4 regions of the Mesorhizobium sp. B2-6-1 genome follow, and region 1 is predicted to be linked to each of the others. Evidence: riboswitches for the same ligand, from Rfam matches in the RefSeq annotation. Region 1 holds a riboswitch; each other region holds the start of a gene.

The links. Region 1 has a riboswitch for cobalamin ahead of bluB (5,6-dimethylbenzimidazole synthase). Riboswitches for the same ligand answer to the same signal wherever they lie in the genome.
Region 2: linked by a shared signal. The riboswitch ahead of FJ443_RS19080 (ABC transporter ATP-binding protein) and the one ahead of bluB (5,6-dimethylbenzimidazole synthase) in region 1 are both predicted to bind cobalamin.
Region 3: linked by a shared signal. The riboswitch ahead of FJ443_RS14715 (DUF1636 family protein) and the one ahead of bluB (5,6-dimethylbenzimidazole synthase) in region 1 are both predicted to bind cobalamin.
Region 4: linked by a shared signal. The riboswitch ahead of FJ443_RS14550 (CbtB domain-containing protein) and the one ahead of bluB (5,6-dimethylbenzimidazole synthase) in region 1 are both predicted to bind cobalamin.

Annotation. Positions count from the first base shown of each region.
Region 1 is NZ_VFUH01000002.1:215,590-217,782, reverse strand. Features, by position in the region: gene FJ443_RS05740 (TetR/AcrR family transcriptional regulator) at 1-305, shown strand, start outside; gene bluB (5,6-dimethylbenzimidazole synthase) at 351-1,103, opposite strand; cobalamin riboswitch at 1,152-1,332, opposite strand; gene FJ443_RS05730 (histone deacetylase family protein) at 1,454-2,193, shown strand, end outside.
Region 2 is NZ_VFUH01000009.1:70,729-72,921, forward strand. Features, by position in the region: gene FJ443_RS19075 (LacI family DNA-binding transcriptional regulator) at 1-719, shown strand, start outside; cobalamin riboswitch at 782-991, shown strand; gene FJ443_RS19080 (ABC transporter ATP-binding protein) at 1,248-2,036, shown strand; gene FJ443_RS19085 (ABC transporter substrate-binding protein) at 2,076-2,193, shown strand, end outside.
Region 3 is NZ_VFUH01000006.1:108,928-111,120, reverse strand. Features, by position in the region: gene cobW (cobalamin biosynthesis protein CobW) at 1-414, opposite strand, end outside; gene FJ443_RS14715 (DUF1636 family protein) at 417-863, opposite strand; cobalamin riboswitch at 901-1,105, opposite strand; gene FJ443_RS14710 (winged helix-turn-helix domain-containing protein) at 1,135-2,193, opposite strand, start outside.
Region 4 is NZ_VFUH01000006.1:74,107-76,299, reverse strand. Features, by position in the region: gene FJ443_RS14555 (aromatic ring-hydroxylating dioxygenase subunit alpha) at 1-397, opposite strand, end outside; cobalamin riboswitch at 538-734, shown strand; gene FJ443_RS14550 (CbtB domain-containing protein) at 770-949, shown strand; gene FJ443_RS14545 (CbtA family protein) at 965-1,762, shown strand; gene cobU (bifunctional adenosylcobinamide kinase/adenosylcobinamide-phosphate guanylyltransferase) at 1,755-2,193, shown strand, end outside.

The DNA.
Region 1 (2,193 bases):
AGCCGGAAATCCAGCGCATCATGTTTCGGGACGGTCCGGCCGTGCTGGGGGATCCCGCGCAATGGCCGAACGCCAATGCCTGCGTCGCGTCGATGACCGATCACCTGACGACGCTGCAGGGCGACGGGGTGGTTGTCCCGGGCGTAGACCCCGAGACCGCGGCACGGCTGATCAACGGGGCGAGCAGCCAGGCGGCGCAGCGGATCGCCAATTCGAACGACCCGGAAGCGACGTCGAAGACCGTGGTGGCGGCATTCAAGCAACTGCTCGAAGGATTGTTGAGGAAGGATGCCGGAGCCGCCTGACGACGGCAGGCCGCCGGCAGCGCGCTGCGCATGCCATATCGGCAATCAAATCAAGGGTTTGTCAGACTTTTCGCATGTTGCCGCCTTGAGGCGTGCGATCGTTGATTTGAGCGGAACTTCGCCCTGTCCGCAAAACGTCTCGCTCATGATCAGCTCGGGCAGCGGCAGCCGCCGCCCCCAGCCATGTGTTTCGAGGTCCGGTTTCGGCGCGAACTCCGAGACACGGCCGACACAGAGATAGGCCACCGGCGTCACATGCCCGGGAATCGACAGAAGGTCTTTCAACGCCTGCGCCTCGATAATGCTGACCCAGCCGACGCCGACGCCTTCGGCGCGCGCCGCCAGCCAGAAATTCTGCACCGCGCAGACCGTGCTGTAGAGATCCATCTCGGGATTGTGCCAGCGTCCCAGCGGCGAACCCTGTGAGCGTCGGCGGTCGCAGGTGATACAGATATTGAGCGCGCTTTCGCAGATGCCTTCCAGCTTGAGCTTGCGGTAGAGCGCCCGCCGCTCTTCCTCGATCGCCGGCAATTCCTGCTCGCGCGCCGCGAGGACCAGGTCGCGCACCTGTTCCCGTCGTTCGGTGCCACGAATGACGATGAAATTCCATGGCTGCATGAAGCCGACCGATGGCGCGTGATGGGCGGCAAGCAGCAGCCGCGCCAAGACCTCGTCGTCGACGGCCTCTGATGTAAAATGGCTGCGAACATCGCGCCGCGTGAACATGGCGCGGTAGACCGCATCGCGCGCCATCTGGTCGAATCCGTCACCCACGGGGATGGTCATATTGTCCGGCATCGCTTGTCCCCTTGCGATTGCAATCAACTGCCGTCCGCCTGACCATGCGGATGACGATGCCTGCCAGGCCGGTCTTCTGGCTCGGGATCAACCCGCATCCGGCGCCTTCCCGTCATCGACAGTGGCATTTACCGGCGCGGTCCCCCTTACAGCGTTGGGCACGCCACGGTATCAAACCGTGTTCCCGATTCTCCCGCTCGCGGCGGGCACCAGGCAGTGGCCGGGACTTTACGACGAAGCCCCTGCGCCGCCAATCCCCGCGGCGACGCGAATGGACGCAGGCGCGATTTTCCCCAGCCATCAGGCCGCAACGCATGGCCATCGCCGCGCCGGGGCACTAGATAGGGGGCATGGCCACTCGTCTCTACACCCATCCGATCTTCCTTGAGCACATCACGCCGCCCGGCCATCCGGAGCGGCCGGACCGCTTGCGCGCCATCGAGCGCGTGCTCGACGACGAGGCTTTTGCCGCGCTCGACCGCCTCGAGGCGCCGGAAGGCGACGAGGCCACCATTCTCTACGCGCATCCCGAGGATTTCGTCGAGCGGGTACGCGCCGCCATTCCCGAGACGGGCATCGCCCGCATCGATGCCGACACAACGGCCAGCCCGAAGAGCTGGCAGGCGGCGATCACCGCGATCGGAGCCGCCAACGCCGCCGTCGACGACGTCTTTGCCGGCAGGGCAGACAACGTTTTCGTCGCCGCCCGGCCGCCCGGCCATCATGCCGAGAAAGCGACCGCGATGGGCTTCTGCCTGTTCAACACGGCGGCCATCGCCGCACGTTATGCACAGCGCAAACACGATATCGAACGTGTCGCCATCGTCGACTGGGACGTGCATCACGGCAACGGCACGCAGGATGTTTTCTGGGACGATCCGTCCGTGCTTTATTGCTCGACGCACCAGATGCCGCTCTACCCCGGCACCGGAGCAAAGAACGAAACCGGCGCCGGCAACATCGTCAACGCGCCGCTTGCGCCGCAGACCGGCAGCGAGGCGTTCCGCGATGCCTTCCTGTCGCGCGTGCTGCCCTCGCTCGACAATTTTGCACCCGACCTGATCATTATTTCGGCCGGCTTCGATGCGCA
Region 2 (2,193 bases), on a different contig from region 1:
TGGGCGCGCCGGCGGATTATCAACAGGAGCGGCTGCGCCGCGTCGTCGAGACGCGTCGTGCCGATGCCGTCGTACTGGCCTGGACGCGGCGCGAGGACGATCGCATCGACTATCTGAGCAAGGCCGGCTTTCCCTTCGCGACGCTCGGCCGAAGCCGGTCCGGCGACGACAGCTATCCCTCTCTGGATCTGGATTTCGAGAAGGCGGGCGCCGATGCGGTCGACCGGCTGGTTGCGCGTGGCCACCGCCGCATCGCCGCCATCCGGCCGTCGCTTGACCTGAATTTCGGTTATCTGTTTCTGGAGGGTTATTGCAAGGCGCTGCGGCGGCACGGCATCGAAGTCGATCCCGGCCTGATTGTGGACGGTTTTATCAACGAAGCCGGTGGCTACGCGGTGACACCGCAAGTCATGCGGTCGAAGGATCCGCCGACCGCGATTATCTTCAACAACGACTCGATGGCGCTCGGCGGCTGCAAAGCGCTCGCCGAAATGGGGATCAAGCCCGGGCAGGATGTCGCGGTGATCGTCATCGTCGACACGCCGCTCTGCCGTTATTTCTCGCCGGCGCTGACCGGCTTTCGCCCGAGCCTGGATCCGATGGGGCGGCGCCTCGGCGAAATCCTGCTCGCCTCGCTCCCGGCTTTCGCCGGCGCGAAAGGGCCAGAGATCATTCGCGAGGTCTGGCCGCTGGAACTGGTGGCGCGCGATAGCGATTGACCAGACGATTGTATTGTTATAACAGAACATACATCGACCTTGCCTTGACGCTGCCTGCATCCTAGGCTGCGACTCGTGATGGTCCCCGCGCCGCAAGGCGAGGGGTAAAAAGGGAACATGGTGAGGCCCGATTTTCGGGTCGAAGCCATGGCTGCCCCCGCAACTGTAAGCGGCGAGCAAAATCCGAGAAGCCACTGGCCGGCAAGGCTGGGAAGGCAGGATGGCGCAACGACCCGCGAGCCAGGAGACCTGCCATCTGCATGAGTTGACCGGACGGGGTGTGCCGGGAGGAGACGCGGGGTTCGGTCTTGTCGACCGGTTCAAGCCAGCTTCCTTCCGTCGCCATTTTTGAAAGTGACGGAAGTTGGACGGCTCCATCGATCGCATTCACTGCATTCCCATGCATCGCATCATCGTGTGCACGCTTTGCCGCGATATCGCCACCGAGGTGAATTCAGGCCAGCGTCCGGCAGGATTGGCAAGCAAGACGCTGGCCCGTATTCCGGCAGGCCCTGCAAGGAATTGCCCATGACCGCGCCGCTTCTCGAGGCCCGCGACCTGGCCGCGGCGGCGGATGGCCTGCATCTGGTGCATCCGGTCAGCCTTTCGGTGGCGGCGGGCGACCGTCTCGCCATCATCGGTCCCAACGGCGCCGGCAAGACGACATTGCTGCGCATGCTGTCGGGCATGCTGCGGCCGAGTTCGGGCGAAGTGAAGCTCACCGGGCGCCTGCTGGACAGGATTTCGACCGCCGAGCGGGCGCTGCACATCGCCGTCGTCGGCCAGACCGATCAACCGGATCCACGGCTGGCGGTGATCGATTATGTCGAGCTCGGCCGGGTTCCGCATACCGGCCGCAGGCACAGGAGCGAGGAACGCGACATTGTCGTCGAGGCGCTGCGCCGGACCGGGCTGTTGCCGCTGCTTGGCCGCACCATCGGCTCGCTGTCGGGCGGCGAGCGCCAGCGCGCCCAGCTTGCCCGCGCCATCGCACAGGAGCCGAAGATCCTGTTCCTCGACGAGCCGACCAACCATCTCGACCCGCGGGCGCGCAGCGAGTTGCTCGAACTGGTTGCAGGCCTCGGCATGACCGTGATCGCGGTGCTGCACGATCTGGCGCTGGTGACGCCTTTCGCCACCAGGGTCGCGGTGATGAGCCATGGCCGGTTGCATGTGCTGGCGCCGCCACGCGAAGCACTCACTCAGCAGCTGATCCGCGAGATCTTCGGTGTCGACGTCTTTAGGTTGCGCCACCCGATGGAGGACCGCGAGCTGACGGTGTTCGAGGTTCCGAACCGTGCCGCGCCATCTTCGTGAGCGCAGATCCAATTCCCGTGCAACGAAGGAGCAACATCCGTGAAACGCCTTGCCGTATCTCTTGCCTTCTCCCTGCTGGCCTCTACGGCCTTCGCCTTTCCGGTGACGGTCGACAGCTGCGGCAAGTCGCTGACCTTCGACGCGCCTCCAAAGCGCG
Region 3 (2,193 bases), on a different contig from region 1:
GGCGATTACGCCGTCGACTGTCACCCGGCTCTTCACTGTCGGCCACTGGAAGGCCTGGACCAGCGGCTTGGGCAGAGCCAAGCCTGAGGTCTCGATCAGGATGTGGTCGACCTTCGGCGTCAGCGACAGGATCTGGTCGAGCGCCGGGACGAAATCGTCGGCGACGGTGCAGCAGATGCAGCCATTGGCCAGTTCGACGACGTTTTCCTCCGGGCAGGTGTCGATGCCGCAGCCCTTGAGGATCTCGCCGTCGATTCCGATGTCGCCGAATTCGTTGACGATGATGGCGATCCGCTTGCCGCCCGCGTTCTCCAGGAGATGGCGGACCAGCGTGGTCTTGCCGGCACCCAGGAAGCCGGTGACCACGGTACAGGGGACGCGGGAGAGAGTGGCGGCGGAAACTGCGGCGGTCATGATCAGTCCTTCAGCATGTCGAGGGGAGGAATGCGGGCGACGAGGCCGCGCTTGAGGGAATCCGGGCGACCACGCCACGGAATGAGGCCGTTGGTCGAAGCGGCGAAGAGTTTCGCGCCGGTGACGAGATCGGCGCCGCTGGCGATGTTCAGGTCGCCGAAGACATAACTCCAGCAGCCGTCGCGAAGAATCGCCGCACTGAGACGGCGCTTGCAGTTGCCGAGGCATTCGACGGTGCGGACACGGACATTGTCGGCCGTTGCGGCTTGGCGCGTATCTTGAGCCAAAACTTCGCCGGCGCGGGGATGGGCATCGGAACCGGTCTCGTCGCGGCAGGAAGCGCAGATGATAACAGTGACGCCGGCCAAGGCGTCGCTATCGCCAGACAAGTCGCTATCGCCAGACAAAATGTCCGCTGTTTCAGCCGGGAAACTGCTGTCGCGTTCCAAATCGGGCTCCTTGCCCGGAAAACCCGCCGGGCGATCGGATTCTTATGTCTCAGACGGCAGGTCTCCTGGCTCGCGGGTCATCGCCTTCGTGCCGCCTTCCCGGGACCGTCCCAGTGGTTTTCGGCCTTGGCTCGTCGCTTACAGTTGCGGGGACAGCCGCGGATTTGAAATCGAGATTTCGCACCGCATTCCCTCTTGGCTCCTCCCTTTGCCGAGAGGAGACCGTCTGGAATGGATTTAGGCTCTTGCAGGCGGCGGTGTCAACGCGCGTCTACGACACGGCAATGTCGGCGAGCGGCTGCCCAAGGTCGCCGGCGGGCGTAACCTCGATCCGTTCGAGGCCGAGCCAGCCCTGCATCTGCGTCAATTCCTGGAAGAGTTGCGCGGCGGTTTCAGGCGGCGCGCTGGGCTCGGCATAGGCCGCGTGGACGCGTAGCACGCTGGCCGGCCGGTCGGCCTTGAGGTCGACGCGCGCCACGATCCTGTCGCCGAGCAGGAACGGCAGGACGTAATAGCCGTATTGCCGTTTTTCGGCAGGGGTGTAGATTTCTATGCGGTAGTGGAAATCGAACAGCCGCTCCGTGCGCGAGCGCTCGAAAACGACCGGATCGAACGGCGCCAGCAAGGCGCGGGCCTCGATTTTTCGTGGAATACGGGCCTCCTTATGGAGGTAAGCCGGTTTGTCCCAGCCCTCGACACGCACCGGCACCAGCTCGCCTGTTTCAACCAGCTCCTCCAGCCGGCCCTTCATGTCGGCCGGCGACAGGCGGAAATAGTCGCGCAGGTCGCTTGCTGTCGCGACGCCATGAGCGCGGGCGGATATCCGCAGCAATTCCCGATGCGCGTCCTCGGCAGACGGCACCGGCAGATCGAGGATCGCCCGCGGCAGTACGCGCTCGGGCAAATCATAGAAGCGTTCGAAGCCACGGCGGTGCGCGGTGGTGATGCGTCCTGCCCAGAACAGCCATTCGAAGGCATGCTTGGCGTGGCTCCAGCCCCACCAGCCGCCGGATCCTTTCTGGCCTTCGAGCGCGGAAGCGGCGATCGGGCCGCGCTCCGCGACCTCGCGGTAGATCTCTTCTATATAGGCGGCGTGCTCACGGCCCCATTTGGCCAGGCCCAGATACATTTCATCGCCACGCTCGGCGCGCTGCATGCGCCAACGCATCAGGGGATAGGTCTCGACCGGCAGGAAGGAAGCCTCGTGCGCCCAGTATTCGAAAACCGTGCGCTTGCGCGTGACGGCGGCGTTGTCGAGCAAGGCGAACGGGTAGGGACCAAGGCGCGAATAGAGCGGCATGTAGTGAGCGCGCACCACCGCGCTGACGGA
Region 4 (2,193 bases), on a different contig from region 1:
AGCCGTCCGGCAGCGATTTCGACGGCACGCGCACGAGGTCGCCGCGAAGCGAATAGGACCAGGCGTGGTAAGGGCAGGTGATCAGTCGCGCCTTCAGTCGGCCCTCGCTCACCTGGCAGAGCTGCGAGCCGCGATGCCGGCAAGTGTTGTGGAAAGCGCGCAACTCGCCGGTTTCGTCGCGCAGCAAGACGATCTCCTGTGTGCCGACGCGGAAGGTGCGGAAATCCAGGGGGTGGGCCAGCTCGGCCTCGCGGCAGACGAGCAGCCAGCTCCGATACCAGATGGCGTCGAGATCCTGTTGATAGGCGCCTGCATCCCAATAGGCCGCCGACGGCAACGTCGCTTCCGCCCGGGTCAAACCATTGTGGGATGCGGGGTTGCTCGAGCTGGGCTGCATGGCTGGCTTCCTGTGATGCGCGCAAGCCGACACCTGGCCGGCAAGATTGTCAATTGGGGCATCGGCGGTTCCAGGACAGCACGGCGTATTCGCGATGGTTGCTGGCGGAATTTGGTTTGCCGCGAGCGCCGATTCTGCCTATAGTCCAGTCTGTCGTCGGTTCCGTTTGGAACCAAGAGGGAATGCGGTGCGGGCTGACCTGTCGCCCAAAGCCGTCGCTGCCCCCGCAACTGTGTGCGGTAGTCCTCTCCATATGCCACTGAAGATTTTCTTCGGGAAGGTGGGGAAGGGCGCTGATCCGCGAGCCAGGAGACCTGCCGGCGACAGGAAACTGACTTCGATGCCCTCGGGTGGAGGGTGAAAGGACAAGACATGAATACCGCTTCCGTCTCCCTCGGCGCCTCCATCTCCTCGCAGTCGCGCCTCCTGCAGCTCGCGCTCGCGGCGCTGCTCGGCGTTTTCGTCGTAGGCTTTGTCGGTTTCTCGCATATCGACGCGGTCCACAATGCCGCGCACGACTATCGCCACTCGATGGCGTTTCCCTGCCACTGATAGGGATTTGACATCATGAACCTGTTTCGCAACGTCGTGTTCATCGCGGCGATCGCAGGGCTCGTGGCAGGTGTCGTTCTCGCCTGCATGCAGGCCTATGCCACCGTGCCGTTGATCCTGAAGGCGGAAGTCTACGAACAGGCCGGCGGCGGCCACCACCACGACCATACCGCACCGGCCCCGACCGACAACAACGCCATGAACTCTGCCGCCCCGGCGGGCAATGCCATGAGCTCCGCCGCGCCGGCAGCCGCTGAAGCTGTTCCGGCTGAAGAGGAAGGCTGGGCGCCGGCCGACGGCTTCGAGCGCTTCGCCTTCAGCGTGCTTGCCAACATCGTCACCGGCATCGGCTTCGCGCTGGTCCTGGTCGCGGTTTCGGAATTCGCCGGCGGCATCGGCAACTGGCGCCAGGGCGTGTTCTGGGGACTGGCCGGCTTTGCCGTGTTCACGCTGGCGCCGGGCCTCGGCCTGCCGCCGGAACTGCCGGCCATGCCTGCCGCCGAGCTTCTGCCACGCCAGATCTGGTGGACGGCGACGGTGGCGGCGACGGCGATCGGCCTTGCCCTGATCGCCTTCCGCAAATCACTGCCGCTGGCGATTCTGGGCGTGGTGTTGATCGTCGCGCCGCATATTGTCGGCGCGCCGCAGCCGGACAGTTTCGAGACGCCGATTCCGGAAGGCCTGCACCATCAGTTCGTGGTGGCGGTAACCGTAACCAACCTGGTGTTCTGGCTCGTGCTCGGCGCTGTCGTCGGCGTGGTGCGCGGACGCTTCACCGGCAGCGCGACGAGCCTGCGCGACAGCTTTGCCTGATCGCGGAAGACTGACCTTCATCATCGGCGGTGCGCGCTCCGGCAAGAGCGCGCACGCCGAAACGCTGATGACGGCCTTGCCTTCGCCATGGACCTACATCGCCACGGCGCAAGCCTATGACGACGAGATGCGGCAGCGCATCGCGTTGCACCGGTCGCGGCGCGGCGAGGGCTGGACGACCATCGATGCACCGCTTGGCCTTGTCGGTGCACTCGAGGCCCTACCGGAGGACCAGCCGGTCCTTGTCGACTGCCTGACGCTCTGGCTGACCAATCACATGCTGGCCGATCATGATGTAGAGGCCGAATGTCGGCGGCTGGCTGACATGCTGTCGCGGCCGCGCGGACCCTGGTTCGTGGTATCCAACGAGGTCGGGCAAGGCATCGTGCCCGACAATGCGCTGGGGCGCCGGTTCCGCGACGCCGCCGGCC